DNA from 3 places in the Pseudomonas sp. UF-293 genome. Region 1 is predicted to be linked to each of the others. Evidence: predicted binding sites of a transcription regulator. Region 1 holds the regulator's gene; each other region holds the start of a gene.

Region 1 (10,013 bases):
GGCTCAGGTGCTGTTGCCGCTGGGGCTGGCACTGGCGGCGGGGGCGATGTTGCTGGTAGTGACCCACGAAGTGATTCCGGAATCGCGTCGTCATGGGCACGACAACCTGGCCAGTCTGGGCCTGTTGATCGGGTTTTGTCTGATGATGGTGATGGATACGGCGTTGGGGTGAATGGAGGCGAGGAGCAGTGTCCCCGCCTCAAGGATTATTCGCCTTCGTCGAAATACCTTTCGATCAGATCGACCAATGCGTCCATGGCTTCCTGAGCCTGTTCGCCTTCGGTGCTCAAATGGATTTTGGTGCCTTTACCCGCCGCGAGCATCATCATCGCCATGATGCTCTTGCCGTCGACAGCCGTCTCAGGCGTGCGGCCCACTCTGATCGTGCAGTCTGGATACTGACCGGCCACGCCGACGAACTTGGCTGATGCCCGCGCATGCAGACCCAGCTTATTGATGATTTCGATTTCACGAGCAGGCATCGCGGTGTGAATCCTTTAAGTGAGGTCGCGGTGGCGAACCTGGACGTTCTTCAGGGTTTTCTGCAGGGCCTGACCCAGACGTTCGGTCAGGTAGACGGAGCGGTGGTGCCCGCCGGTGCAGCCGATGGCAATGGTGACGTAGGCGCGGTTGCTGGCGGCGAAACGTGGCAGCCACTTGCTCAAATAGGTGTAGATGTCCTGATACATTTCTTCGACATCCGGCTGCTGCGCCAGATACTCGGCCACCGGTGCATCAAGGCCGGACTGCGCACGGAGCTCCGGTTTCCAGTACGGATTGGGCAGGCAGCGCACGTCGAAGACCAGGTCAGCATCGACCGGCATGCCGCGCTTGAAGCCAAATGATTCAACCAGAAACGCAGTACCGGGTTCCGGCTGATTCAGCAGGCGCAGCTTCAGGGTGTCGCGAAGCTGATAGAGGTTCAGGCTGGTGGTGTTGATTTTCAGGTCGGCCAAATCGGCGATCGGGCCGAGCAGGGCGCTTTCATCATGAATTGCTTCAGCCAGTGAGCGATTGGCGTTACTCAACGGGTGGCGACGACGGGTCTCGGAAAAACGCTTGAGCAGGGTTTCCTCGTCGGCGTCCAGATACAGCACATCGCACTTGATGTGTTTGGCACGCACGTCTTCGAGCAATTCAGGGAAGCGTGACAGATGGCTCGGCAGGTTGCGTGCGTCGATCGACACGGCGACCAGCGGCTGCGCCAGCTCCGTGTGAATCAGCGCCCGCTCGGCCAGTTCCGGCAGCAAACCGGCCGGCAGATTGTCGATGCAGTAGTAGCCGTTGTCCTCAAGGACATTCAGGGCGGTACTTTTACCCGAGCCCGAACGGCCACTGACAATGATCAAACGCATGATTAGTGCCCGTTCTGCTCGTCCAGTACAACCTGGTACAAGGCTTCATTGCTCGGAGCGCTGCGCAATTTGTCGCGCACTTCCTTGCGGTCGAGCATGCTGGCGATCTGGCGCAGCAACTCCAGATGCGCATCGGTCGCGGCTTCCGGGACCAGCAGCACAAACAACAGGTCAACCGGGGCGCCGTCGATGGCGTCGAAATCGATCGGGGCTTCGAGGTGCAACAGGGCGCTCACCGGTCCCGCGCAGCCTTTGAGGCGGCAGTGGGGGATGGCGATGCCGTTGCCAAAACCGGTGGAGCCGAGTTTTTCACGGGCGATCAGCGCCTCGAAAACATCCTGCATCGCCAGATCCGGCACTTCGCGGTGGATCAGGTTGGCAATTTGTTCGAGGGCTTTTTTCTTGCTGCCGCCCGGCGCGTTCACCTGGGAACGGCCGGGGGTCAGGATGGTTTCAAGTCGGATCATGGGATAGGGGTGTTAACGACCGGTTGCGCCCTGGAGGAGGCTCTGGGTCTTTTCCTTATGCTTTTTGAGTTGGCGATCCAGCTTGTCGGTGAGTGAGTCGATCGCAGCGTACATGTCGGTATCTTCTGCGTTGGCGACCACTTCGCTGCCGGGGATATGCAAGGTGGCTTCGATCTTCTGCTTCAGCTTTTCGACGCACATCGTGACTTGCACGTTGGTGATCTTGTCGAAATGTCGCTCCAGTCGTTGGAGTTTTTCCTCGATGTAGGAACGCAGAGGTTGGGTCACTTCCAGTTGGTGTCCACTGATGTTGACTTGCATACAGCTTCTCCTTCGTTGCCAGTGCATAAAGCGGCAGGCCGAAAAGCCTGCCACTGGAACGCTGTAACGTGGCTTACATCAACCGCTTGCGTTCGCTCGAAGGCGCGATTCCGAGGGATTCGCGGTACTTGGCGACGGTGCGGCGAGCCACCTGAATGCCTTGTGCCTCCAGTAAACCAGCGATCTTGCTGTCACTCAACGGCTTTTTCTGATTTTCCGCGGCTACCAGTTTCTTGATGATCGCGCGAATCGCCGTGGACGAGCATTCGCCGCCTTCGGAGGTGCTGACGTGGCTGGAGAAAAAGTATTTCAGCTCATAAATACCGCGCGGGGTATGCATGAACTTTTGCGTGGTCACCCGGGAAATCGTCGATTCGTGCATGCCGACCGCTTCGGCGATGTCATGCAGCACCAGCGGCTTCATCGCTTCGTCGCCGTATTCGAGGAAACCGCGCTGATGTTCGACGATCTGCGTGGCCACTTTCATCAGGGTTTCGTTGCGGCTCTGCAGGCTCTTGATGAACCAGCGGGCTTCCTGCAGCTGGTTGCGCATGAAAGTGTTGTCGGCGCTGGTGTCGGCACGTTTCACAAAACCGGCGTACTGGGCGTTGACCCGCAGGCGTGGCACCGATTCCTGGTTCAGCTCGACCAGCCAGCGCTCGTTGTCCTTGCGCACGATCACATCGGGAATGACGTATTCGGCTTCGGTCGATTCGATCTGCGAGCCCGGACGCGGATTGAGGCTCTGTACCAGCTCGATGACCTGGCGCAGCTCGTCTTCCTTGAGCTTCATGCGGCGCATCAACTGGCTGTAATCGCGGCTGCCCAGCAGGTCGATGTAATCGGCGACGAGGCGCTTGGCCTCAGCCAGCCACGGTGTTTTGGCCGGCAACTGGCGAAGTTGCAGGAGCAGGCATTCGCTGAGGTTGCGGGCGCCGATCCCGGCGGGCTCAAATTGCTGGATGCGATGCAGGACGGCTTCGATTTCATCGAGCTCGATGTCCAGTTCCGGATCGAACGCTTCAAGAATTTCTTCGAGTGTTTCGTCCAGATAGCCCTGATTGTTGATGCAGTCGATCAGAGTCACGGCGATCAAGCGATCGGTGTCGGACATCGGTGCCAGGTTCAGTTGCCACAGCAGATGGCTTTGCAGGCTCTCGCCGGCCGACGTGCGGGTGGTGAAATCCCACTCGTCGTCATCGCTGCTGGGCAGGCTGCTGGCGCTGGTCTGGTAGACGTCTTCCCACGCGGTATCCACGGGGAGTTCGTTAGGGATGCGTTCGTTCCATTCGCCATCCTCAAGGTTGTCCACCGTCGGGGCGGTTTCCTGGTAGGAGGGTTCCTGTATTTCGGCGGGCTTCTGTTCGGCGTTGTCGGCCAGAGGATCGGCGTTGTCGAAGTCGTCGCCTTCTTCCTGGCGCTCGAGCATCGGATTGGATTCCAGAGCCTCCTGGATCTCCTGTTGCAGGTCCAGGGTCGACAATTGGAGCAGACGGATGGCCTGTTGCAGCTGCGGTGTCATCGTCAGCTGCTGGCCCATTCTCAAGACTAGCGATGGTTTCATGGCAGGGGCTTAACACCTTATTCGCCGGCGCTTTGCGCCATCCACTACAGGGCGCCGAAGCGCCAAACTTAAGCAAATTATATGCCTGAAACTGAAGTGTTTGCCTAGAGCGCTGTAACAATTAAAGCGGATAAATGCGCCTTGAATCGATACAGCGCTGTCGCGCTTACAGGCGGAACTCGTGACCCAGATACACTTCCTTGACCAGATCGTTGGCCAGGATGGTCTCGGCATCACCTTCGGCGATCAGTTGACCGTCGTTGACGATGTAAGCGGTTTCGCAGATATCCAGCGTCTCACGGACGTTGTGGTCGGTGATCAGCACACCGATGCCCTTGGCCTTGAGGTGGTGGATGATCTGCTTGATGTCGCCGACCGAGATCGGGTCGACACCGGCGAACGGTTCGTCGAGCAGGATGAATTTCGGCGCAGTGGCCAGGGCACGAGCGATTTCCACCCGGCGGCGCTCACCACCGGACAGGCTCATGCCGAGGTTGTCGCGGATGTGGCTGATGTGGAATTCCTGCAGCAGGCTTTCCAGCTCCTTGCGCCGACCGGCCTTGTCGAGTTCCGGGCGGGTCTCGAGGATCGCCATGATGTTGTCGGCAACCGACAGTTTGCGGAAGATCGAAGCTTCTTGCGGCAGATAGCCGATACCGGCCTTGGCGCGGCCGTGCATCGGCTGGTGGCTGACGTCCAGGTCATCGATCAGCACGCGGCCCTGATCGGCCTGCACCAGGCCGACGATCATGTAGAAGCACGTCGTCTTGCCGGCGCCGTTCGGGCCGAGCAGGCCGACGATCTGCCCGCTGTCGATCGACAAGCTGACGTCACGCACGACCTGGCGGCTTTTATAGGCCTTGGCCAGGTGCTGAGCTTTCAGAGTTGCCATTACTGGGATTTCTCTTCGGTTTTCTTCTTCGGCTGGATCACCATGTCGATGCGCGGACGCGATTCGGTGACCTTGCTGCCCGTGGCGCGACCGGCGCTGGCCAGTTTCTTCACGGTGTCGTAGACGATTTTCTCGCCCTGAGTGGTGTTGTTGTCCTTGTCGACAACCTTGGCCTTGTCGATCAGTACGACGCGGTTTTGCGCGGCATGGTACTGAATCGTCACACCCCAGCCCTGTACAGGCTTGGTGTCGCCAGCAGTCTGCATCTGTTCGAAGTAGGCGAGGTTGCCGACTGAAGTCACCACGTCGATATCACCGGTCGGGGTGCGGGTGATGGTCACAGTGTTGCCGGTGACCTTCATCGAACCCTGGGTAATGATCACGTCACCTTTATAGGTGGCGATGCCATTCTTGTCGTCCAGTTGGGCGTCGTCGGCCTGAATGCGGATAGGCTGCTGCTGATCGTTCGGCAGGGACCAGGCGCTCGCGCTTCCCAGTGCTGCGCCCAGACTGAGCAAAATAGGGAGGGTTTTAACGAGCCTCATACTGTCCTCTTACGTTCGATTGCAGGTGTATCCTGCTGTCCTTCAGGTACGCTTTCATTCCGACGCCAGTCGACACGCCACCAGCGCCCTCGATTCTAACGGGTTGCGCAGTCTGCGCATATTCCTGCTGCGGGAACACGGTCATGCGGGTGCTGGTGATCAGGGTGCCGCGCTTTTTCTCATCGGTGCGCTGCACGCGGACCGAATCGATCAATTCCACTTCGGTACCGCCCGAGTTCACTTCGCCGCGTTCGCTGGTCACGTGCCAGGGGAAGTCGGTACCGCGATACATGTTCAAGTCAGGCTTGGTCACCAGGGTTACATCGGTCGCCTTGACGTGCTCGGCCTTGTCGGAAGTCATCTCGTACTGCACCTTGCCGTCGGGCAGGTACTGAATGGTGTGCGTGTTGGTCGCGTACCAGTCGATCGGATTCTCGGCGGTCGAGACCGGCGGCTTGTCGAGGAAGCGCTCCGGGCTGATGTTCCAATAGCCGACCGCAGCGAAAATCGCCGCGATGCAGCCGAACAGCAGGAAGTTGCGAAACTTTTTGCTAAACATGGTCAGGCTCACAGGTACGCGGCGTTGGCCGCTTCGAGGCGGCCCTGGGCGCGCAGGATCAATTCGCAGAATTCGCGGGCGGCACCCTCGCCGCCACGGGCGCGGGTAACGCCGTGGGCGTGTTCGCGGACGAAATCGGCAGCGTTGGCCACCGCCATGCCCAGCCCTACACGGCGGATTACCGGCAAGTCTGGCAGATCGTCACCGAGATAGGCGACTTCTTCATAGCTTAGGCCCAGTTGCGCGAGCAGACCGTCGAGTACCACCAGTTTGTCTTCACGCCCCTGAAACAGATGGGGGATGCCGAGGTTTTTCGCGCGACGCTCGACCACCGGGGTCTTGCGACCGCTGATGATCGCGGTTTGTACGCCGGCATTCATCAGCATCTTGATACCCTGGCCGTCGAGGGTGTTGAAGGTCTTGAACTCGCTGCCGTCTTCGAGGAAGTACAGGCGCCCATCGGTGAGCACGCCGTCGACGTCGAACACAGCCAGTTTGATTGCTTTGCCGCGTTGCAGCAGATCGTTGCTCATTACATGACTCCTGCGCGCAGCAGATCGGAGAGGTTGAAGGCGCCGATCGGGCGATCCTCCTCGTCGACGACTACCAGGGCGTTGATTCGATGGTCTTCCATGATTTTCAGGGCTTCGGCGGCGAGCATGTCGGGCCGGGCGGTCTTGCCGTGTGCAGTCATCACTTGGTCGATGGTGGCGCTGCGGATGTCGATGGCGCGATCCAGCGTGCGGCGCAAATCACCGTCGGTGAAGATCCCGGCGAGCTTGCCGTCGGCTTCAAGGATAGCGGTCATGCCCAGACCTTTGCGGGTCATTTCCATCAGTGCGTCTTTGAGCAGGGTGCCGCGTTGTACCTGTGGCAGCTCTTGCCCGGCGTGCATGACGTTTTCCACTTTCAGCAGCAGGCGACGGCCAAGGGCGCCACCCGGATGCGAGAAGGCAAAATCTTCAGCGGTGAAACCACGCGCTTCCAGCAAGGCCACGGCCAGAGCGTCACCCATGACCAGCGCGGCGGTGGTCGAAGAGGTCGGTGCCAGATTCAGCGGGCAGGCTTCGTGCTCGACATGCACATTGAGATTGACCTCGGCTGCCTTCGCCAATGGCGACTGCGGATTGCCGGTGACGCTGATCAGTTGAATGCCCAAGCGCTTGATCAACGGCAACAGAGTCACGATTTCATTGGTCGAACCAGAGTTCGACAGGGCCAGAATAACGTCGTCGCGGGTGATCATGCCCATGTCGCCGTGGCTGGCTTCGGCCGGATGCACGAAAAACGCCGGGGTGCCGGTGCTGGCCAGGGTCGCGGCGATCTTGTTGCCGATATGCCCGGATTTGCCCATGCCGACTACGACCACGCGGCCCTTGCTGGCCAGAATCATCTCGCAGGCGCGTACGAAATCGGCGTCGATATGGGCCATCAAGCCTTGGACGGCTTCCACTTCGAGGCGGATGGTGCGTTGTGCCGATTGAATCAGGTCGCGGGTTTTGCTCATGTCAGAATCGTATGGGCCGATGAAAAGGCGGCGATTATAGCGGTTATGTGGCAAAGCCTCACGCAAGTTCGACGTGCTTTGTCATTACTGGTTACCAAAACCCTCTGAAACTCGCTCAGACCCTCTTCAGTCGGCGATCTTGGCCGGGTTCTCGCTTGGGCGCTCAGCCTTTGCAGTGATATAGTTCGCCGCCAGTTCGGCCTGCCCGGGATGCAGGTGTTTCCGAGGAAAGTCTGGCATCCCAGTGAGAGGCTGCATCGCAAGGAGTTTAGATGAGTGCCGATAACGCCTACGCGGTCGAGCTGAAGGGAGTCTCCTTCAAGCGCGGTGCGCGGAGCATTTTCAATAACGTCGATATCCGCATCCCGCGCGGCAAGGTCACCGGCATCATGGGGCCTTCCGGGTGCGGCAAGACCACGCTGCTGCGCCTGATGGGCGCGCAGTTGCGGCCGTCCGGCGGCGAAGTCTGGGTCAACGGGCAGAACCTGCCGACGCTGTCGCGCAGTGATCTGTTCGATGCGCGCAAGCACATGGGCGTGCTGTTTCAGAGCGGTGCGCTGTTCACCGACCTCGATGTGTTCGAGAACGTAGCCTTTCCGCTGCGGGTGCACACCCAACTGCCGGAAGACATGATCCGCGACATCGTCCTGCTCAAATTGCAGGCGGTGGGGCTGCGTGGCGCCATCGAACTGATGCCGGACGAACTGTCCGGTGGCATGAAGCGCCGCGTTGCGCTGGCCCGGGCGATTGCCCTCGATCCGCAGATTCTCATGTACGACGAGCCCTTCGTGGGCCAGGACCCGATCGCCATGGGCGTGCTGGTACGCCTGATCCGCCTGCTCAACGATGCACTGGGAATCACCAGTATCGTGGTCTCCCATGACCTGGCGGAAACCGCGAGCATTGCCGACTACATCTATGTAGTGGGCGATGGTCAGGTGCTGGGGCAGGGCACGCCGGACGAACTGATGAATTCGGATGAACCGCGTATCCGCCAGTTCATGACCGGCGATCCCGATGGCCCGGTGCCGTATCACTTTCCAGCGACGGATTACCGCGCAGATCTTCTGGGGAAGCGCTGATGCGCAGAATTTCATTGATGGAACGCGTGCGTCGGTTCGGCGAATCGGCGATCGACGCGGTCGCGGTGTTTGGTCGAGCGACCCTGTTCCTGTTTCACGCCCTGCTGGGCCGTGGCGGTATCAGCGGTGGTTTCGGCCTGTTGATCAAACAACTGCATTCGGTCGGCGTCATGTCGCTGGTGATCATCGTGGTCTCCGGCATTTTCATCGGCATGGTGCTCGCGCTGCAGGGCTTCAGCATTCTTTCCAGCTATGGTTCAGAGCAGGCGGTGGGGCAGATGGTCGCCCTGACGCTGCTGCGTGAACTGGGGCCGGTGGTCACCGCGTTGCTGTTTGCCGGTCGCGCCGGTTCGGCGCTGACCGCCGAGATCGGCAACATGAAATCCACCGAGCAGCTGTCCAGCCTGGAAATGATCGGTGTCGATCCGCTCAAGTACATCATCGCCCCGCGCCTGTGGGCCGGCTTCATTTCCCTGCCGGTGCTGGCGATGATCTTCAGCGTCGTCGGCATCTGGGGCGGTTCGTGGGTCGCGGTCGATTGGCTGGGCGTCTACGAAGGCTCCTACTGGGCGAACATGCAGAACAGCGTGACCTTCACCAGCGACGTGCTCAATGGCGTGATCAAAAGTGTCGTTTTCGCCTTTGTCGTGACCTGGATCGCCGTATTCCAAGGCTATGACTGTGAACCCACTTCCGAGGGAATCAGTCGCGCCACCACCAAGACCGTGGTGTTTGCCTCGCTGGCAGTGCTCGGCCTGGACTTTATTCTGACCGCTTTGATGTTTGGAGATTTCTGATGCAAAACCGCACCCTGGAAATCGGTGTCGGCCTGTTCCTGCTGGCAGGGATCCTGGCTTTGCTGCTGCTCGCCTTGCGCGTCAGCGGCCTGTCTCCGACTTCGTCCACCGACACTTACAAGTTGTATGCGTATTTCGACAATATCGCCGGTTTGACGGTCAGAGCCAAAGTGACCATGGCCGGTGTGACCATCGGCAAGGTCACCGCTATCGATCTGGATCGCGACAGCTTCACCGGTCGGGTCACGCTGCAAGTGGATAAAAAGGTCGACAACCTGCCGGTCGATTCCACAGCGTCTATCCTCACCGCGGGTCTGCTGGGCGAGAAGTACATCGGTATCAGCGTCGGCGGCGAGGACACCCAGTTGAAAGACGGTGGAACCATCCACGACACGCAGTCGTCACTGGTACTGGAAGACCTGATCGGTAAATTCCTGCTCAATACCGTTAGCAAAGACGCCAAATGAGGAGCTTTTGAATGATCTCTATCTTGCGACGTGGCCTGTTGGTGTTGCTCGCGGCCCTGCCGTTGATGGCTAACGCTGCACCGGGGCAATCGGCTCATGACCTGATTCAGGACACCACGAACCGGATGCTTGCCGATTTGCAGGCCAACAAAGAGAAGTACAAGCAGGATCCGCAGGATTTCTATGCGGCGCTGAACAGCATCGTTGGTCCGGTGGTAGATGCCGAGGGCATCTCGAAAAGCATCATGACCGTGAAGTATTCGCGCAAGGCTACGCCTGAGCAGATGCAACGCTTTCAGGAAAACTTCAAGCGCGGCCTGTTCCAGTTCTACGGCAACGCTTTGCTGGAATACAACAACCAGGGTATTACCGTTGACCCGGCCAAAGACGAATCGGGCGACCGCACCAGCGTCAACATGACCGTCAAGGGCAGCAACGGCGCGATCTATCCGGTGCA
Region 2 (10,013 bases), on a different contig from region 1:
GAATGATGCCGCTTTGTAACACCCGGGCGGTGATCCCGCCATGCCCGCGCACGGCCTGGAAAGTGCCCGGGCCCAGATTGTTCTGCAAACGTGCGCAGGGCTGACACCAGCCAGTGGTTTCGAGTATCGCTTGCCCGATGCGAAAGCGCCGCCCCTTCAGGCTAAACAAATTGATTCCGCTTATAACGAGATTGCGCCGCAGATCTTCAGGCCGGATCGGCTGGTCATCGGGACGGCCCATCAAGGCGTTGATCACCGCCAGGTGCTCCCACTGAATCAGCGTCACCTGCCGCGCATTGCGAATGCCCGGACGGGCGTGGTCGCCGGTAAGCCCGGCTTCCAGCCGCGCTTCGACCGCGTCGAGCTCGAGCATCGGCCCACGGGATTCTGGACGCACACCGATCCAGCGCACACTGCCCGTTTGCGGAACCTCGGCGATCAACTGCTGCAGCGGCGTCACAGGCTGATGCCCACGTCGAACACAATGCTGCGGCCGAGGTTGCTGCGCAGAAAGTCCGGTGCGTCGGGGTGGGCGAACAGCACGCGGGCGAATGTCGGGCCGACCAGCGACAGCGAGCGCCAGCCCTGACGCAGATATTCGGTCGGTGGCGGGAAATGACTGTTGAGATCCAGCACTTCGCGCTTGAGGCTGGCGAAGGCGATGATGTCCAGCTCACCCAGATCCATGCCGCGTTCCTTATAGTTGTGCGCCTTCTTGCGCAGGGTCGGCGCCAGGCGCAGGAGAAATTCATTGGCCGGGATGCGTTTTGGCTTGGCTTCGCGGCGCACCAGTTGGCTCAGGGAAAACGCGCTGCGCCGACGCTGCAATTCGTCGCGCCACTCGTCATTGAGACGCCGGCCTTCATCGAGGACGAAAAAAACCTCGAAATTGGCATCGCGGAACAACACGTCCGGCGGCTCACCGGCCGGGGCGAACTCGTCGGCGCGGTAGGGGATGTTCAAACCTTGCAGCAGGCGCTGGCAGACCCAACGCTCACGCTCCCATTTGCGGGCATTGGACAGGAACGCATTGGCCTGCTCGGCCGCGATGGTCAGCAGGCGTAAATAATCTGAATCATCCATAAGCCCAAGCTTAGCGTCCAAATGCGACAAGCAGATAGCTTTGCATCGGCCCAGATATGAAGGTCGTGCGATTGCGTCCTTGTAGGAGCTGCCGAAGGCTGCGATCTTTTGCTTTTATAAACAAGATCAAAAGATCGCAGCCTTCGGCAGCTCCTACAAAAAAGCGTGTCGAGTAGCAGGTGAGGGAATCATGATCGGTGCCGAACTGCTTTCAACGGCAAGCCTGACGCTCGGCTGGCTGATTTATCTGCCGGTGCTGCTCTGGGCGGTCATGCGTGCGTCATGGGTCGAGCTGTTCAGCGACAGTCGCCGGCAGCACTTGCTGTTCGGCACGGTGTTCGCGCTGTTTCTGCTGTGGCTGGTGCGCAGGGATTTCGACACTGGCGTGTCTTATCACTTCATCGGCATGACGGCGGTGACGCTGCTGCTCGATTGGCCGCTGGCGATCGTCGGCGGGCTGGTTGCGCAGATGGGGCTGGTGCTGCTGGGGCGTCAGGACCTGGCTGCGGTGGGCGTCAATGGCGCGTTGCTGATTCTGCTGCCAGTGCTGATCACCGAATGCGTGGCGATTCTGGTCGAGCGTGCGCAGCCACGAAATCCGTTCGTTTACATCTTCTGTTCCGGTTTCTTCGCCGCTGCGTTGTCAGGCCTGTCGTGCCTGATCCTCAGCCTGACACTGCTGTGGTACGACGGCCTCTTCGCCATGCCGGAATGGCTGGAGGATTTCGTCGGTTACTTGTGGCTGCTGCTGTTTCCCGAGGCCTTTATCAACGGCATGGTCGTCAGTGCGTTGGTGGTGTTCTGCCCGGAATGGCTGGAGACCTTCAACCGCACCCGCTACCTGTCGGCGCCGTGGAAGGACGACGATCCGAAGTCCTGATCCACTCCGAAGCGCCATCCCCGTGCGGGTTTTATGCAACCTGATCGGCGATCAGTGACGCGGATCGAAATCGCCGGAAAACAGCTCGTCTTCGGCATCCGGGGCGACCGGAATCTTGTGCTCTTCCGAGGCCCAGGCGCCAAGGTCGATCAGTTTGCAGCGATCAGAGCAAAACGGACGGAATTTGTTCGCCGGGGTGAATTCGACGGGGGCGCCGCAGGTCGGGCATTCAACGGTTGGAATCTGGCTCATGCTTGGCCTCCGGATAAAGTCAGGTAAAAGTGATGCAGACGCTCGACTTCGCTGTGCAGCCAGGCGAGGTCGCGGTCGTTGACGATGACATCGTCGGCACGGCTCACGCGATCTTCACGGCTCAATTGCGCCTTGAGGATCGCCTGCACTTGTTGTTCGCTGGTCTGGTCACGCTGCAAGGTGCGTTCGATCTGCAGTTGTTGCGGCGCATCGATGACCAGGATGCGCTGGGTCATCGCGTATTGCCCGGACTCGATCAGCAATGGTGAAACCAGAATCGCGTAAGGCGATTTTGCCTGCGCCAGATGATGAGCGATTTCCTCGCCGATCAACGGATGCAGCAGCGCTTCGAGCCAACGCCGCTGTTCAGGGTCTTCAAAAATCAGTTTGCGCAGGGCGGCACGATCCAGCGTGCCGTCGGCCTGCAACACGCCGGAGCCGAAGTGCTCGGCGATTTTCGCCAGCGCCGGACGCCCCGGCTCGACTACCCATCGCGCCGCATGATCGGCATCCACCACATGCACACCGAGATCGATGAAGTGCTGCGCCGCCGCACTTTTGCCGCTGCCGATGCCGCCGGTCAGGCCGAGAATCCAGGGTTTTTCCACAGGGGTATTCATTTCAAACCGACAGACTGCCAATAGAAGTCGGTTATTTGACCACCCCAGAGCAAGGCAATCCAGCCGGCAATTGCCAGAAAGGGTCCGAAGGGGATCGGTGTAGAGCTTTCCTGAGCGCGCAGGCGCAGCATGACCACGCCCAAAATCGCCCCCACCAACGATGACAACAGAATCGTAAGCGGCAGAATCTGCCAGCCACCCCATGCGCCGAGCAAGGCCAGCAGCTTGAAATCGCCATGACCAATGCCGTCCTTGCCGGTGAGCAGTTTGAACAGCCAGAACACCGACCACAGCGCCAGATAACCCGCGACCGCGCCCCACAACGCATCGGGCAACGCCACGAACACGCCGAAGCTGTTGACGATCAGCCCCAACCACAGCAACGGCAGCACCAGCACATCGGGCAGCAGCTGATGCTCGCAGTCGATCAGACTCATCGCCAGCAGGCCCCACGTCAGCAAGATCAGCAACCCCGCCGGCCAGCCGAAGCCCAGATGCCAGGCGATGAAAGCCGAGAGCAGGCCGCAGCCCAGTTCGGTCAGCGGGTAACGTTTGCTGATCGGCGTCGCGCAGGCCGAGCAGCGCCCGCGCAGGCACAGATAACTGAGAAGCGGAATGTTTTCCCAAGGGCGGATCCGATGTCCGCAATGCGGGCACGCGGAGTGCGGCAGCATCAGGTTGTAGGTCGGCACGGGCGTTACGGTGGGCAGGCCGAGCACATCATGGGCTTGCTGGCGCCAGTCGCGCTCGAGCATCTTCGGCAGGCGCCAGACCACAACATTGAGGAAGCTGCCGACCACCAGCCCGAGCAGCAGCGCGGTGACCACAAAGGCCAACGGATACACGGTAAACAGTTCGTCGATAGGCATGTCAGATCGCTGAGCCGAGCTGGAAGATCGGCAGGTACATGGCCACCACCAGTCCACCGACGATGACCCCCAGCACCACCATGATGAATGGCTCCATCAGGCTGGTGAGGTTGTCGACCATGTTATCGACTTCCGCTTCATAAAAACCGGCTACTTTATCGAGCATGTCATCCAGCGCTCCGGATTCCTCGCCAATGGCGGTCATCTGCACGGCCATGTTCGGAAACACACCGGTGCTGCGCATCGAGAAATTCAGCTGCATACCGGTCGAGACGTCCTGCCGAACTCGCAACACCGCGCGCTTGAACACCACATTGCCAGTGGCGCCGGCCACCGAATCCAGCGCTTCCACCAAAGGCACACCGGCCGCAAAAGTGGTCGACAGGGTGCGGGCAAAACGTGCGACGGCGGACTTGTACATCAAGGTGCCCACCAGCGGCAGTTTCAGCAGCCAGGCATCGCGACGGTCACGCAGGGCCTGCGATGTCTTCAACGCGTGGCGAGTGCCGAAAAACGCTGCCACCAGTGCAAGAAGAATCGCCCACCACCACTGCTGCATGAACTCCGACAGGCTGATGATCATCAGCGTAAAGCCGGGCAATTCGACGCCGAAGCCGGAAAACACCGACTGGAACTGCGGCACCACTTTGACCAGCAGAATGCCGGTCACCACTGCCGCCACCAGTACCACAGCGGTGGGGTAGGTCATGGCTTTCTTGATCTTGGCCTTGAGCGCTTCGCTTTTTTCCTTATAGGTCGCCACACGTTCAAGCAAGGTGTCGAGGGCGCCGGACTGTTCGCCGGCGTCGACCAGGTTGCAGTACAACTCGTCGAAGTATTGAGGCTTCTTGCGCAGGGCCGTGGCGAAGCTGTTGCCGGCGGCGACCTCCTGTTTGACCTCGTCGACCAGTTTGCGCATGGCCGGGTTTTCGAAGCCTTCACCGATGATGTCGAACGACTGCAACAGCGGCACACCGGCCTTCATCATCGTCGCCATCTGCCGGGTAAACAGGGCGATGTCCTGCGGTTTGATGCGTTTGCCCAAGGTCAGCAGGGATGCGGATTTCTTGCGCACCTTGCCCGGGTTGATCCCCTGTTTGCGCAGCTGCGCCTTGATCAGTGCGGGATTCTGCCCGCTCAACTCGCCCGTGACCTTGCTGCCTTTGCGGTCGGTGCCTTCCCAGGCGTAAACGCTGACTTTCGCTGCCTTGACCGCCATGTTCAATCCTTGGTGACCCGGTTGATTTCCTCAAGGCTGGTGATGCCTTGCATGGCCTTGTGCAGCCCGGAGGTGCGCAGATCGGCGAAACCGTCGCGACGCATCTGGATGTCGATTTCCAGCGAATTGCCCTCGGCCATGATCAACCGTTGCAGGTCCGGTGTGTTCTTTACCACTTCATAAATCCCCACGCGTCCTTTGTAACCGCCGTTGCAGTGATCGCAACCGACCGGCTCGTAGATCGTGAAATGGCCGATGCGTTCCTCGGGGAAGCCTTCCTTGAGCAAGGTTTCATGAGGGATTTCCAGCGGCCGCTTGCAATGCGCGCACAACTTGCGCGCCAGACGCTGGGCGATGATCAGGCTGACCGAAGTGGCAATGTTGAAACCGGGAATGCCCATGTTGTGCAGGCGCGTGAGGGTTTCCGCCGCGCTGTTGGTGTGCAGGGTCGACAGCACCAGGTGGCCGGTCTGCGCGGCCTTGATCGCGATCTCGGCGGTTTCCAGATCGCGGATCTCGCCGACCATGATTACGTCCGGGTCCTGACGCAGGAACGAACGCAGCGCTTGGGCAAAGTCCAGCCCTTGGCGGGGATTGACGTTGACCTGGTTGATGCCTTCCATGTTGATTTCGACCGGGTCTTCGGCGGTGGAAATATTGATGTCGACGGTGTTGAGGATGTTCAGCCCGGTGTACAGCGACACGGTTTTGCCGGAGCCGGTGGGGCCGGTGACCAGAATCATCCCTTGCGGCTGTTTCAGCGCGGCGAGGTACAAGGCCTTTTGTTCGGCCTCATAACCCAAAGCGTCGATGCCCATTTGCGCACTGGACGGGTCGAGAATCCGGATCACCACTTTTTCGCCCCACAGGGTCGGCAGGGTGTTGACGCGAAAATCGATGGATTTGCTTTTAGACAGCCGCATCTTGATGCGCCCGTCCTGGGGTTTGCGCCGTTCCGAAATATCCAGACTGGCCATCACCTTCAAGCGCGCGGCAATACGCCCGGCCAATTGGATTGGCGGTTTGGCCACCTCGCGCAGCATGCCGTCGGTGCGCATGCGCACCCGATAGTTTTTTTCGTAGGGTTCGAAGTGCAGGTCGGAAGAGCCGCTCTTGATCGCATCGAGCAGCATTTTGTGGACGAAGCGCACAACCGGGGCGTCGTCGGCATCGAGGCCGCCGATCACGTCCTGTTTGTTGTCATCAATGGACTCGACGTCGAGGCCATCGAGATCGACATCGGCCATTTCCTCCAGGCCCGAAGCATGGCTGTCGAAGAACTTGTCGATGGCGTCGCTGAGCTTGTCGTCCTCGACCAGAATCGCTTCGGTGCTCAGGCCGGTGCTGAACTGGATGTCGCTGATCGCCTGCTGATTGCTCGGGTCGGAAAGGCCCACGAACAATTTGTTGCCGCGCCGCCACAAGGGCAGCGCGCAGTGCTGACGAACCAGTTTTTCACTGACCAGGCCCTTGGGCTGAGTCTCTTTGTCGAGGCAATGCAGATCGAGCAGGGCCATGCCGAAATGTTCCGAGGCGATCTCGGCAATTTGCCGGCTATTGACCAGTTTGTTGTGCACCAGGTAATTGACCAGCGACACGCGATTGCGCTGGGCCTGCGCCCAGGATTGCCGGGCACTTGTTTCCGTGAGCAGTTCGGCCTGGACCAATTGCTTGGCCAGACCGCTCAGAGCGATGTCATTCATGGGGATTCCGCACGCTTGCCGTTCATGACTTATAGCCTAGTCAAGTGACAGCGCCAAACACGGCCGGTGCAGGTGACAAAAAGTGTCAGATAGTGCGGTTGCGGGTTGTAGGAAACGGCGCAGGCGATTGCGCGCGCCCAGTAGGCGGGGCCTGAAAGGCGTTGGCATGGGCTGTGCTGAGCCATATCCAGATCATGAGATTTCGACTCATGCATGGAGCGTGTCTATGAAAAAACAACAAGGTTTCACATTGATCGAGCTGCTGATCGTCGTGGCGATCATCGGCATTCTGGCGACTATTGCCCTGCCGCAGTATTCGAAGTATCAGGCGCGGTCGAAGGTGACGGCGGGGTTGGCGGAGATTAGTGCATTGAAAGTGCCATTCGAGGACACGATCAATCAAGGCACAGCTCCAACCTTGGCCAACGTTGCCAATGGTGCGACTACTACTTCCAACTGTACGTTGGCGGTTACAGGCACAGCGGCGACTGGCGAAGGTACGCTTACCTGTACCCTGCTCAATGCACCGGGCCCGGTGTTAGGTAAAACCATTACGCTTTCTCGTTCCGGGGCGGCGACGGGGAATACCTCCGGTGTATGGACGTGTGCGACGACGGTCAACGCCGATTACTCGCCTCGGGGTTGCACGGCCAGCGGTACGTAAGGCTGAATCGAGCGAACGAAGAATGCCCCGCACTGCGGGGCATTTTCATATCCCGACCACTTAACAAAAGCTCCAATAATTTCAGCAGCTTATGAACTTTCCAGAAAACCGCAACTTGCATGCGAAGATTTGGCCAGTCATGCATTTTGCATGAAAACGAAAATTACCGTTTTTTATAACTCATTGTTTTCAAAGGGTTTTATGTGTCGGAAAAAGTTGGCACAGCGTTCGCAATATCTCCGGTAACCCTGCTGACAAGCGTTACAGCAGACTTCCAGTAAAAACAGGAGTTACTCGTATGAAGAAGTTCGCTATCACTGCCGCTGCTACCGCTCTGACCCTGACCATGGCTGGTGGCGCTTTCGCCCAGTCCGCTCAGGCTACCCAGGCGCCAATGGTTCTGGCTGCCGGTGAAGTTACCGAAATGAAACAAGATACCAGCGACACCTGGATCACCACCAAGGTCAAAGCTGACCTGGTTACCGAAAAAGGCATTCCAGGCACCGACATCAAAGTCGAAACCAACAAGGGTGTAGTTTCCCTGTCGTCGACCACTGCGGTAACCGAGTCGCAGAAAGAAGTCGCCGTTGGCATTGCCAAGAAAATCAAAGGCGTTAAAGCGGTCTCCGCTGACGGCCTGAAAGCCGAGTAAGGCAAGACTTCTCGCCTGAACCGGGAGAAGACGCGACAGACGGGCCGAGCAATACGTCTGCCGCAACTTTAGAGTTCATGCGAACGGTCACACGGATGTGACCATTACAGGCCCCGGCACTTGTGTCGGGGCCTGTTCTATTTGGAGAATCAAAAGATCGCAGCCTTCGGCAGCTCCTACAGGGAAATGCATTCCAAATGTAGGAGCTGCCGAAGGCTGCGATCTTTTGCTCTTCTCAGTTACCGCGTTTGCTGTTGATCTGCCGCAGGCGATTGCCTTCGAAGCGCAGGTATTGATACATGCCGTTGTTCGGGCCGTAGGTCCATTCCTCGACCTGAAACTCTTCGCGGCGATTGGCACTGCGCTTGTAGCCGAGCACGTCGCGACTGACCGGCTCGCCGCATTTTTGCAGCACTTCGCTGGCGCGGTCGCCGAGGCTGATCAACTGGCTGCCGCAGCGCAATGTATCCGACGCCGACGCGTGGCCGGCGGCGCACGTCAGCGCGAGCACAGCCAGCCAGTCACGCACGGTCATTCTGCATCCAGGTGCATTTGCGTGACCACGCGGCCATCGCTTTCGGCCTCGCCGAGGTTGGCGTCGATGAAGTACACGCGGTCATCTTCGAGCTTGCCCTTGTCGACCAGGTAATCCTTGATGGTGCTGGCGCGATCCTGGCCCAACTGTCGCAACAGCACCTCGCTGCCACTCCAGAATGCGATCACGCCCTGGCGCATTTTCGCCGTGCGCTCTTCCTTGCCCAGATCTTTCCATTCTGCCGGTGGCTGGGTTTTCAGGCGTGTGCGGTAGATGCCTTCGAGCAACGCGCCTTTCTCGCTTTCGGGCACTTGCAGCAGCGACGCCTGGGCCGGGACTTTGTCGCCACGGCGCTGGAGCATCTTGTAGTAGTTGTACTGATATTCGCGTTCCAGACGTTGCTCGGCCAGCAGGGGCCCATCGCTGCTCTTCGCGGCAGTGCCTTCAATTTCAAGGCGCAGCGCCGGGCGTTCCTTGAGCGCTTGCGACAGTTTCACCAGCGCCGCTTCGGCGTCTTTGCTCAGATCGCTGGAGCCCGGCGCGAAGGACACCGTGCCGAGGTCTTCGGAGCCGCCACCACTGACCAGCCCGCCGATCATCTTGAACGGTGCGGCGGCGGCTTTGACGATCAGATTGCGCAGGGTCTGCCAGACGATCGGCATGACGCTGAACTGTGGATTATTCAGGTCGCCGGTCACCGGCAATTCGATGGAGATCTTGCCGTCGACATCCTTGAGCAGGGCGATCGCCAGCTTCAGCGGCAGACTCACTGCATCGGGGCTGTCGACCTTTTCGCCCAGTTGCAGTTGCTCGACGACGACCTTGTTTTCGGCTTTCAATTGGCCCTTGGTAATCAGGTAGTGCAGGTCAAGATTCAGCCGGCCCTTGCGGATGCGGTAGCCGGCGAATTTGCCGGAGTAGGGCGTCAGAGTGGTCAGCTCGACGCGCTTGAAACTGGTGGCGATGTCGAGGCTGGCCATCGGGTCGAACGGATTGACCGCACCCTTGATGGTCACCGGCGCATAGCGGTCGACCTTGCCTTTGATGTCAACGCTGGCCGGTTTTGCCTGACGGCTGTCGATGGTGCCGATCTGGCCGTTGAGCTGTTGCACGGCGGTGGCGAAGTTGGGTGTCAGACTGAAGTCGGCGAAGTTGGCCGAGCCGTCGTTGATCGCAATCGCGCCGATGTGAATGCCCAGTGGTTTGTCCTTGCCGGCCGGTTTGGCTGCGTTGCTTTTTGCTCCGCTGTCGGCCGGTTGTGGGATCAGCAGGTCGTCGACGTTGGTGGTGCGATCGTCATTGATCATGAAGCGCACATACGGCTGCAACAGGTTGACCTTGTCGATCGACAGGCTGTCGCCGTGCTGATAATTGATGCCGTCGACCACCACTTGCTGCCATTTGAGGAAGTCGCGGGTCTTGAGCGTATCGAGGGTGTGCAGTTGATCGATCTGCGCGCGGCCGGTGACGCTGAGGGCCAGTGGCTCGGTGCTCTTCAGGTTGACCTTGAGATCACTGCCGAGCATGCCGCTGCGC
Region 3 (10,013 bases), on a different contig from region 1:
ACAGCCGCGCCAGATACACGCGCTCTTCCTTGGTCGCTTGCAGGCCGAGCTTGCCGTAGATGTGGGTGAATTCGGCGAAATACGGGTTGGTCAGCAGCGGGCAGTGGCCGAAGATCTCGTGAAAGATGTCCGGCTCTTGCAGATAGTCGAGTTCTTCACGGGTACGAATGAACGTGGCGACGGGGAATTGCTTGCTGGCGAGCAATTCGAAAAAGGTCTGGAAGGGAATCAGCGCTGGCACCCGGGCAACCTGCCAGCCGGTGGTCTCGCCGAGGACTTTGTTGATCTCGGCCAGTTGCGGGATGCGGTCGTGGGGCAGACCGAGTTTTTCGATACCGTCCAGGTATTCCTGGCACGCGCGACCTTCAATCACCTTCAATTGGCGAGTGATCAGCGTGTTCCACACCGCATGTTCTTCGGCGGGGTAGTCGATAAAACCTTGCGCATCGGGCTCGCGAGCCACGTATTGCGTCTGCTTCATGCTGCTCTCCTGCTAGGAAATTCGTTTTTGTTATGTCCAGCGATGGCTAAAGGAATACCCGAGAGTGACAGGGCGTGCAGCATGTTGACTGGCGTGTGCGTAGGAAAATTCGGCTCGTTTCGTAAAGTTATCGTTACGCTTTGTCGGGTAATGCGCATTTACGGTGATTGGCGGGTTTGAAAAGGGTCGGGGCTGTCACATAATCTTGACAACTATCTGCGTGCCTCGGCAGAAAAATCTGCCCCGGGCGCGCCACAAAACCCTGTGGGAGCGAGCCTGCTCGCGAAAGCGGTCTGTCTGACACATCGATGTTGAATGTGCTGGCGCCTTCGCGAGCAGGCTCGCTCCCACAAGGACATGTGTTTACCTCTCAAACCTGTCGGGCCTTTTCTATGCGCATCAAAGTCCACTGCCAGAACCGCATCGGCATCCTGCGCGACATTCTCAATCTGCTGGTGGCGTACGGGATCAACGTCGCGCGCGGTGAGGTTGGCGGTGAGCATGGCAACGCGATCTACCTGCACTGCCCGAACCTGATCAACATCCAGTTCCAGGCGTTGCGGCCGAAATTCGAGGCAATCGGCGGGGTGTTCGGGGTCAAGCGCGTCGGGCTGATGCCCAGCGAGCGCCGGCATATGGAGTTGAATGCGTTGCTCGGCGCGCTGGAATTTCCGGTGCTGTCGATCGATATGGGCGGCTCGATCGTCGCGGCCAACCGCGCGGCAGCGCAGTTGCTCGGGGTGCGCGTCGATGAGGTGCCGGGGATTCCGCTGTCGCGGTACGCCGAGGATTTCGATTTGCCGGAACTGGTGCGCGCCAACAAGTCGCGAATCAACGGCATGCGGGTCAAGGTCAAGGGCGACATCTTTCTTGCCGACATCGCGCCGCTGCAATCGGAGCACGATGACAGCGAGGCTATGGCCGGCGCCGTATTGACGCTGCACCGCGCCGATCGGGTCGGCGAGCGTATCTACAATGTGCGCAAACAGGAACTGCGTGGCTTCGACAGTATTTTCCAGAGTTCGAAAGTCATGGCCGCTGTGGTCCGCGAAGCGCGACGCATGGCGCCGCTGGATGCGCCGCTATTAATAGAAGGCGAAACCGGCACGGGCAAGGAACTGCTCGCGCGCGCCTGTCACCTTGCCAGTCCGCGCGGACAGTCACCGTTGATGGCGCTCAACTGCGCCGGGTTGCCGGAATCAATGGCCGAGACCGAACTGTTCGGCTACGGCCCCGGCGCCTTCGAAGGTGCGCGGGCCGAAGGCAAGCTTGGTCTGCTGGAGCTGACCGCTGGCGGCACGCTGTTTCTCGATGGCGTCGGCGAGATGAGTCCGCGTTTGCAGGTCAAATTGCTGCGCTTTCTTCAGGACGGTTGCTTCCGTCGCGTTGGCAGTGATGAAGAGGTGTATCTGGACGTGCGGGTGATCTGCGCCACCCAGGTGGACTTGTCCGAACTGTGCGCGCGGGGCGAGTTTCGTCAGGATCTCTATCACCGCTTGAACGTGCTGTCGCTGCACATCCCGCCGCTGCGCGAGTGCCTCGACGGTCTGACGCCGCTGGTTGAACATTTCCTCGATCAGGCCAGTCGGCAGATCGGCTGCCCGCTACCGAAGTTGGCCCCGGCGGCGATGGACCGCCTCAGCCATTACCACTGGCCGGGCAATGTGCGGCAACTGGAGAACGTGTTGTTCCAGGCGGTTTCGTTGTGCGACGGCGGTAAGGTCAAGGCTGAACATATCCGCCTGCCGGATTACGGCGTGCGTCAGCCACTTGGCGATTTTTCTCTCGACGGAAGTCTGGACGAGATCGTCGGGCGTTTCGAGAAAGCGGTGCTGGAGCGCTTGTATTCCGAGCATCCGAGCAGTAGGCAACTGGGCAAGCGGCTGGGTGTTTCGCACACCACCATTGCCAATAAGTTGCGTGAGTATGAGGTGGGTAAAGACAGCGGAGCTTAAGATCAAAAGATCGCAGCCTTCGGCAGCTCCTACATTTGGAACGCGGTTGCCTGTAGGAACTGCCGAAGGCTGCGATCTTTTGATCTCTTGCCGCGAAGCGGCATGACACCGCCGGTTTTTCGTCTTCTACCTATTTCAGATTCCCCCTCTGATCTCCTCAAGTCCCTTGTTTACCGGGCCTTCGCCCCCCAATAAAAAGTTGGTCTGCAAATTGCTTATGGCTGAGCAGTACAGCGGTGGGCGGCAAACGTCCGGCATGCAGAGGAAACACTGTGGACAAGTACCTTTATGTGGCAATGACCGGCGCCAGCCAGAACGCACTGGCGCAGCGGGCGCATGCCAACAACCTGGCGAACATTTCCACCAACGGCTTCCAGCGCGACCTCGAGCAGGCGCGTTCGATGCCGGTGTTCGGTGACAGCTTTCCGGCGCGCGCGTTTGCCATGAGCGAACGTCCCGCCACCGACTTCACGCCGGGCTCGCTGGTGCAGACCGGTCGTGAACTCGACGTCGCGGTATCCGGCAACGGTTTCATCGCCGTGCAAAACCCCAGCGGTGGTGAAAGCTACGTGCGTACCGGCAGCCTCAACATCGACGCCCTCGGCGTACTGCGCGCCGGCAACGGCATGCCGGTGATCGGTAACGGCGGCCCGATCGCCGTGCCGCCCGAGCAGCAGGTCGAAGTAGGCGAAGACGGCACCATCAGTATTCGCGCGATGGGCGAAGGCCCCCGCGTCATGGCCGAAGTCGACCGCATCAAGCTGGTCAACCCGGACATCAAGAACATGAACAAAGGTCTCGACGGTTCGATTTACACCAAGGACGGCCAGCCGGCGCAAGCCGACGCCAACGTCAAACTGGTCTCGGGTTTCCTCGAGTCGAGCAACGTCAATGCCGTGGAAGAAATGACTTCGGTGCTGGCCCTGGCCAAGCAGTTCGAGTTGCACGTCAAGATGATGAACACCGCCAAAGACGACGACCAGGCCATGGCTCGGGTCTTGCAGATCAGCTAATTATCAGAACGTCGCGCCGTAAAACAGGCGCACGAGGAGAATCGAATGCTTCCGGCTCTATGGGTTGCCAAAACCGGTCTGTCCGCCCAGGACACCAACCTGACCACCATTTCCAACAACCTGGCGAACGTTTCGACCACGGGTTTCAAACGTGACCGTGCCGAGTTCCAGGACCTGCTGTATCAGATCAAGCGTCAGCCAGGCGCCCAGTCGACCCAGGACAGCGAACTGCCGTCGGGTCTGCAAGTGGGTACCGGTGTGCGCATTGTCGGCACCCAGAAGAACTTCACCGCCGGCAGCCTGCAAACCACCGAGCAGCCGCTGGACATGGCCATCGACGGTCGCGGTTTCTTCCAGATCCTGCAGCCGGACGGCACCACGTCCTACACCCGTGACGGTACTTTCCACCTCGACTCCAATGGCCAGATCGTCAATGCCAGCGGTTTCGCTCTGGAACCGGCGATCATCATCCCGAACGATGCGCAGACCTTCACCGTCGGCCGTGACGGCACCGTGTCGATCACCATCGCCGGCAACCCGGCGTCGCAAGTGATCGGTAACCTGCAGACCGCCGATTTCATCAACCCGGCCGGCCTGCAAGCCGTGGGCAACAACCTGTTCCTGGAAACCGCTGCTTCCGGTGCGCCGCAAATCGGCACCCCGGGCCTGAACGGTTTCGGTACCACGCTGCAGAACACCCTGGAAACGTCCAACGTCAGCACCGTTGAAGAGATGGTCAACATGATCACCACTCAACGCGCCTACGAGATGAACTCCAAGGTGATCTCCACCGCCGACCAGATGCTCTCGTTCGTAACGCAGAATCTGTAATCCAGTCTTTGGGGCGGCCTGAGGTCGCCAGCAACACCGTGAGGTAGGGTCATGAAGCGCTTTGTATCTGTTCTGGCATTGAGCGGGGTCGTCTCGCTCGCGGGTTGCGTCGCCCCGACGCCCAAGCCCAATGACCCTTACTACGCCCCGGTGTTGCCGCGCACACCGTTGCCGGCGGCTGCCAACAACGGCTCGATCTATCAGGCCGGCTTCGAGCAGAACCTGTACAGCGACCGCAAGGCGTTCCGGGTCGGTGACATCATCACCATCACCCTGAACGAGCGCACCCAGGCGAGCAAGAACGCCAACTCGCAGATGGACAAGAACAGCGATAACTCGATCGGTCTGACCTCGTTGTTCGGCTCCAGCCTGACCACCAATAACCCGATCGGTGGCGGTGACCTGAGCCTCAACGCCGGCTACAGCGCCGACCGTTCGACCAAGGGCGACGCCAAGTCCGGGCAGAGCAACAGCCTGACCGGTTCGATTACCGTGACCGTGGCCGACGTGCTGCCCAACGGCATCATCGCCGTGCGTGGCGAGAAGTGGCTGACGCTCAATACCGGTGACGAACTGGTGCGCATCGCCGGCATGGTTCGCGCCGATGACATCGCGACCGACAACACCGTGTCGTCGACCCGCGTCGCCGATGCACGCATCACCTACTCGGGTACCGGCGCGTTTGCCGATACGAGTCAGCCAGGCTGGTTCGACCGTTTCTTCCTCAGCCCGCTGTTCCCTTTCTAGGTGGCTACGTTGAATCTGAAAAGCCTTATGGTGGCCGCGTTGTTGATGTCTGCGGCGTTCACCGCACACGCCGAGCGGCTGAAAGACATCGCCAGCATTTCCGGCGTGCGCTCCAACCAGTTGATCGGTTACGGCCTGGTGGTCGGGCTTAACGGCACCGGTGACCAGACGACGCAGACCCCGTTCACCCTGCAGACCTTCAACAACATGCTCTCGCAGTTCGGCATCAAGGTGCCGCCGGGATCGGGCAACGTGCAGTTGAAGAACGTCGCGGCGGTGTCGGTGAGTGCCGATCTGCCGGCGTTCGCCAAGCCAGGTCAGCAAGTCGACATCACTGTGTCTTCGATCGGTAACTCCAAGAGCCTGCGCGGCGGCACTTTGTTGCTGACGCCACTCAAGGGTATCGACGGCAACGTCTATGCGATCGCTCAGGGCAACCTTGTGGTTGGCGGTTTCGACGCTGAAGGCCGTGACGGCTCGAAGATTACCGTCAACGTTCCGTCGGCCGGTCGCATCCCTGGCGGTGCGTCGGTGGAACGTGCAGTACCGAGCGGTTTCAATCAGGGCAACAGCCTGACGCTGAACCTCAACCGCTCCGACTTCACCACCGCCAAGCGCATCGTCGACAAGGTCAACGACATGCTCGGCCCTGGCGTCGCACAAGCCATCGACGGCGGTTCGGTGCGGGTCACTGCGCCGCTGGATCCGAGCCAGCGCGTCGACTACCTGTCGATCCTGGAAAACCTTGAAATCGATCCGGGTCAGGCGGTGGCGAAAGTCATCATCAACTCGCGCACCGGCACCATCGTCATCGGCCAGAACGTGAAAGTGTCGCCAGCCGCCGTGACCCACGGCAGCCTGACCGTGACCATCACCGAAGACCCGATCGTCAGTCAGCCGGGCCCGCTGTCCAACGGCCAGACCGCCGTCGTGCCGCGCTCGCGGGTGAATGCCGAACAGGAAGCCAAACCGATGTTCAAGTTCGGCCCGGGCACCACCCTCGACGAGATCGTGCGTGCGGTGAACCAGGTCGGCGCAGCACCGGGTGACCTGATGGCAATTCTTGAAGCTCTGAAGCAGGCCGGCGCATTGCAAGCCGACCTGATCGTGATCTGAGGCCGGCCACCATGGATATGCGCAAAAGCGGTCTGGTCAGCAGCAGCGATTCGGGGTCCTACTCGGACCTCAATCGACTGAATCAGCTCAAGGTCGGCGACAAGAACAGCGACGAAAACATGCGCAAGGTGGCGCAGGAATTCGAGTCGCTGTTCCTCGGCGAAATGCTCAAGTCGATGCGTTCGGCCACCGAAGCGCTCGGCCAGGACAATCCGCTGAACACACCGGCGGCCAAGCAGTATCAGGAAATGTACGACCAGCAATTGGCGGTGTCCATGTCGCGGGAGGGCGGTGGTATCGGCCTGGCCGACGTGCTGATCCGGCAGATGTCGAAGAACAAACCGATGGCGCCGGGCGAGGCTGCAGCCGCGTCCGCCGCCAAGCAGCAGGAAGCACTGGCCAAGGCCGCCGCCGTGCCGACGCCGATTGCCGCCGGCACCGTCGCCACCAACGGTCCGCTGTCTCGCGTAAACGGCGAGCGCCCACTGTGGGCATCGCGCTCGGTGCACGCGCCGAGCACCGATATTTCCCATCGCAACGACATGGCGCTGATCAATCAGCGGCGTCTGGCGCTGCCGCCGAAACTGGCCGATCGCTTGCTCGCAGGCCTGGTGCCATCGGCGCCGAGCGTGGCCACTGCCAGCACTGCGGCCGCAGCGACCAACGCCTTGCCGCAACGGGCTGCGACTACCGCCGTCACAGGCTCCGGCGCGTTGTACAACGGCGACTGGCTGGCCCGTGCCGAAGAGCAGAAAGCTGCCGGCGGGCAGATGCAGGTCTACGGCCGCGCCATGGCGCAGATTCCGCTGGCACCGGCGAAGAAGGCCTTCAGTTCCGCCGACGAATTCGTCAACACCATGTTGCCGATGGCCAAGGAAGCCGCCGACCGCATCGGCGTCGATCCGCGTTATCTGGTGGCGCAAGCGGCACTGGAAACCGGCTGGGGCAAATCGGTCATGCGCGCCCAGGACGGCAGCAGCAGCCACAACCTGTTCGGCATCAAGGCGAGCAGCAACTGGAAGGGCGATTCGGCCCGCGCGATCACCAGCGAGTTCCGCAATGGCGCGATGGTCAAGGAGACGGCCGAGTTCCGTTCCTATGCCTCGTACAAGGACAGCTTCCACGATCTGGTGACGTTGCTGCAGAGCAACAATCGCTATCAAGAAGTGCTGAAGTCGGCCGATAACCCAGAACAGTTTGTACGCGAGTTGCAGAAGGCCGGTTACGCCACCGACCCGAACTACGCGACGAAGATTTCGCAAATTGCCAAGCAGATGAACAGTTTTGAAAACTACGCTGCGGCGGGTGTCTCCACCACGCCTTTATAAGGCACCAGGTAATAAGGTCTGAACCATGAGTTTGCTCAATATCGGGATGTCGGGACTGTCGGCCAGCCAGTCCTCTCTGGCTACGACAGGCAACAACATTGCCAACGTCGACACCGCCGGTTATTCACGTCAGCAAACCGTGCAGGGCACCAAGTCCTCGCAGCAGTACGGCAGCGTTTTCATCGGCACGGGCACGACCCTGGCTGACGTGCGCCGGGTGTACAACTCGTACCTGGAATCGCAGCTGCACACCGCGACTTCGCTGGACAGCGAATCGGCCGCGTTCCTCAAGCAGGCGACGCCGCTGGACGCCATGCTGTCGGACACCAACACCGGCCTGACCGGCGTGTTGCAGAAATTCTTCACCTCGATGCAGGGCGTATCGACGTCGGCCACCGATGACACCTCGCGTCAGTCGGTGCTGACCGGTGCGCAGGCACTGACCAGCCGTTTCAACACCCTGGCCAAGCAGCTCAACGATCAGAACACCACGATCAACGGCAGCCTCGGCGACATGACCGCCCAGGTGAACAAGCTCGCCACGGCGATCGCCAATCTCAACCAGAAGATCGGCGAAATCTCCACCAGTGGCGGGGCGCCGAACGACCTGCTCGACAGCCGTAACGAAGCCGTGCGTCAGCTCTCCGAGCTGACCGGTGCCCAGGTCGTCGAGCGCGGCACCAGTTTCGACATCTATGTCGGCAGCGGCCAGCCGCTGGTCATCGGCAACACCACCAACAGCCTGAGCATGGTCGCGAGCAAGACCGACCCGTCGCGCATGTCGATCCAGATGGATCGCGGTTCGAGCACCATCGACATCACCTCGGTAATCAGCGGTGGCGAAATCGGCGGTCTGCTGACCTATCGCAAGGAAGTCCTCGACCCATCGCTCAACGAGCTCGGTCGCGTGGCCCTGGTGATTGCCGATCAGATCAACAGCCAGCAAGCACAGGGCATCGACAAGAACGGTGACTTCGGCGCGGCGATTTTCAACAACATCAACAGTGCCGCCCTGATCAGTCAGCGCAGCATTGCGAAGGATGGCAACAGCGCCGGTTCGGGCAACCTCGATGTGACCATCAAGGACACCGGCAAGCTGACCACCAGCGATTATCAAGTGACCTTCACCAGCGCCACCGATTACACCGTCAAGCGTTCCGACGGCACCGATCTGGGCGCATTCAGCACCACGACCAATCCGCCGCCAGTGATCGACGGCTTCACCCTGGCCTTGAATGGCGGCGCGCTGAGCGCGGGTGATTCGTTCAAGATCACGCCGACCCGCAATGCGGCGGCGAGCATTCAGACGGTCCTGACCGATCCGAAGAAAATCGCTGCGGCCGGTCCGCTGACCGGTGTCGCCAGCGCCAACGGTCTGGGCGCTTACACCCAGCCGACGCTCAGCGACAAGATCGATATCTACAACCCGACCGCCCAGGCCGACATGCAGGCGGCGCTGAAGAATTCGACACCAGTCAAACTGGTGTTCGGCGCAGCCAGCGGTGGCAGCCAGTCGTACAACCTGGTCGACGCCAAGGGCGCGACCATTGGCACCGGCACCATCGTGCCCGGCCAGTCGAACACGCTGAATCTGAAAGTCGGCATTGTCGATGCCAGCGGCAACCCGGTGATGGACACGACCGTCACGCCGAACGTGCAGAAGACCTTCACCGTGCAGACCACCGTGGGCGGCACGCCGAAAACCGGCGAAACCTTCACCATGAACCTGACCGGCGCGGCGTCTTCGGACAACCGCAATGCCCAGGCACTGGTCGCGTTGCAAACCAAACAGACCGTGGACACCGGTTCGGCGAGCAAGGGCATCAGCCTGACTGACGCCTACAACACCCTGGTGACCAACGTCGGTACCAAGACCGCCCAAGGCAAGTCCGACAGCGCCGCGACCACGGCGATTCTGGAGAACGCCAAGGGTGCCCGCGATTCGCTTTCCGGGGTCAACCTGGACGAAGAAACCGGCAACCTGGTCAAGTACCAGCAGTACTACACAGCGTCTTCGCAGATCATCAAAGCTGCGCAGGAAACTTTCGCCACGCTGATCAACAGCCTTTAAGGAGTCGTAATTCATGCGCATTTCCACCGCCCAGTATTACGGAACGCAAGCTTCGGATTATCAGCGTAACTTCAACAAGGCTGTCGCCACCGCGAGCGAGGCGAGCAGCCTGCAGCGCATCAACACCGCCGCCGATGATCCGATCGGTGCCGGGCGCTTGCTGCAGCTGGGTCAGCAGGCGGCGATGCTTGATCAGTACAAGACCAACGTCAACACCACCAAAAGTGCCTTGACCGTGCAGGAGTCCACGCTGGATTCGATCACCACGGCGTTGGCGCGAGCCAAGGAACTTGCGCTGGCCGCGAACAACGGCACGATCACCGACAAGGATCGCCAGGCGTACGCCTCGGAACTGGGTGAGATCCAGCAACAAGTGCTGGGCCTGATGAACGCCAAGGATGCCAACGGCAACTACCTGTTCTCCGGTTCGAAAACCGACACCGCGCCGTATTCGAAGAATTCTGACGGCAC

What was found. The regulator sigma-54, encoded in region 1, starts transcription at its own class of promoters, with help from an activator protein. The targets are predictions, from matches to a motif close to ANTGGCATNNANNTTGCTNT.
Region 2: AC4IHP_RS20230 (pilin) is a predicted target of sigma-54. The motif match lies at 6,787-6,806, and genes of this name have one in related genera.
Region 3: AC4IHP_RS04485 (flagellar basal body rod protein FlgF) is a predicted target of sigma-54. The motif match lies at 2,635-2,654, and genes of this name have one in related genera.

The regions. Positions count from the first base shown of each region.
Region 1 is NZ_JBSICA010000012.1:30,885-40,897, forward strand. It holds gene AC4IHP_RS15110 (ZIP family metal transporter) at 1-172, shown strand, start outside; gene AC4IHP_RS15115 (HPr family phosphocarrier protein) at 207-482, opposite strand; gene rapZ (RNase adapter RapZ) at 498-1,355, opposite strand; gene ptsN (PTS IIA-like nitrogen regulatory protein PtsN) at 1,358-1,822, opposite strand; gene hpf (ribosome hibernation-promoting factor, HPF/YfiA family) at 1,835-2,143, opposite strand; gene AC4IHP_RS15135 (RNA polymerase factor sigma-54) at 2,217-3,707, opposite strand; gene lptB (LPS export ABC transporter ATP-binding protein) at 3,874-4,599, opposite strand; gene lptA (lipopolysaccharide transport periplasmic protein LptA) at 4,599-5,144, opposite strand; gene lptC (LPS export ABC transporter periplasmic protein LptC) at 5,131-5,703, opposite strand; gene AC4IHP_RS15155 (KdsC family phosphatase) at 5,712-6,236, opposite strand; gene AC4IHP_RS15160 (KpsF/GutQ family sugar-phosphate isomerase) at 6,236-7,210, opposite strand; gene AC4IHP_RS15165 (ATP-binding cassette domain-containing protein) at 7,483-8,292, shown strand; gene mlaE (lipid asymmetry maintenance ABC transporter permease subunit MlaE) at 8,292-9,089, shown strand; gene mlaD (outer membrane lipid asymmetry maintenance protein MlaD) at 9,089-9,556, shown strand; gene AC4IHP_RS15180 (MlaC/ttg2D family ABC transporter substrate-binding protein) at 9,568-10,013, shown strand, end outside.
Region 2 is NZ_JBSICA010000021.1:38,165-48,177, reverse strand. It holds gene AC4IHP_RS20270 (MOSC domain-containing protein) at 1-460, opposite strand, end outside; gene AC4IHP_RS20265 (DUF1780 domain-containing protein) at 457-1,083, opposite strand; gene AC4IHP_RS20260 (energy-coupling factor ABC transporter permease) at 1,274-1,963, shown strand; gene yacG (DNA gyrase inhibitor YacG) at 2,015-2,215, opposite strand; gene coaE (dephospho-CoA kinase) at 2,212-2,835, opposite strand; gene AC4IHP_RS20245 (prepilin peptidase) at 2,832-3,704, opposite strand; gene AC4IHP_RS20240 (type II secretion system F family protein) at 3,706-4,923, opposite strand; gene pilB (type IV-A pilus assembly ATPase PilB) at 4,926-6,626, opposite strand; gene AC4IHP_RS20230 (pilin) at 6,853-7,290, shown strand; gene AC4IHP_RS20225 (BON domain-containing protein) at 7,589-7,942, shown strand; gene AC4IHP_RS20220 (DUF2845 domain-containing protein) at 8,178-8,477, opposite strand; gene AC4IHP_RS20215 (DUF748 domain-containing protein) at 8,474-10,013, opposite strand, start outside.
Region 3 is NZ_JBSICA010000002.1:440,740-450,752, forward strand. It holds gene phhA (phenylalanine 4-monooxygenase) at 1-481, opposite strand, end outside; gene AC4IHP_RS04480 (sigma-54-dependent transcriptional regulator) at 874-2,436, shown strand; gene AC4IHP_RS04485 (flagellar basal body rod protein FlgF) at 2,709-3,449, shown strand; gene flgG (flagellar basal-body rod protein FlgG) at 3,495-4,280, shown strand; gene flgH (flagellar basal body L-ring protein FlgH) at 4,332-5,027, shown strand; gene AC4IHP_RS04500 (flagellar basal body P-ring protein FlgI) at 5,055-6,143, shown strand; gene flgJ (flagellar assembly peptidoglycan hydrolase FlgJ) at 6,155-7,471, shown strand; gene flgK (flagellar hook-associated protein FlgK) at 7,497-9,542, shown strand; gene AC4IHP_RS04515 (flagellar hook-associated protein 3) at 9,556-10,013, shown strand, end outside.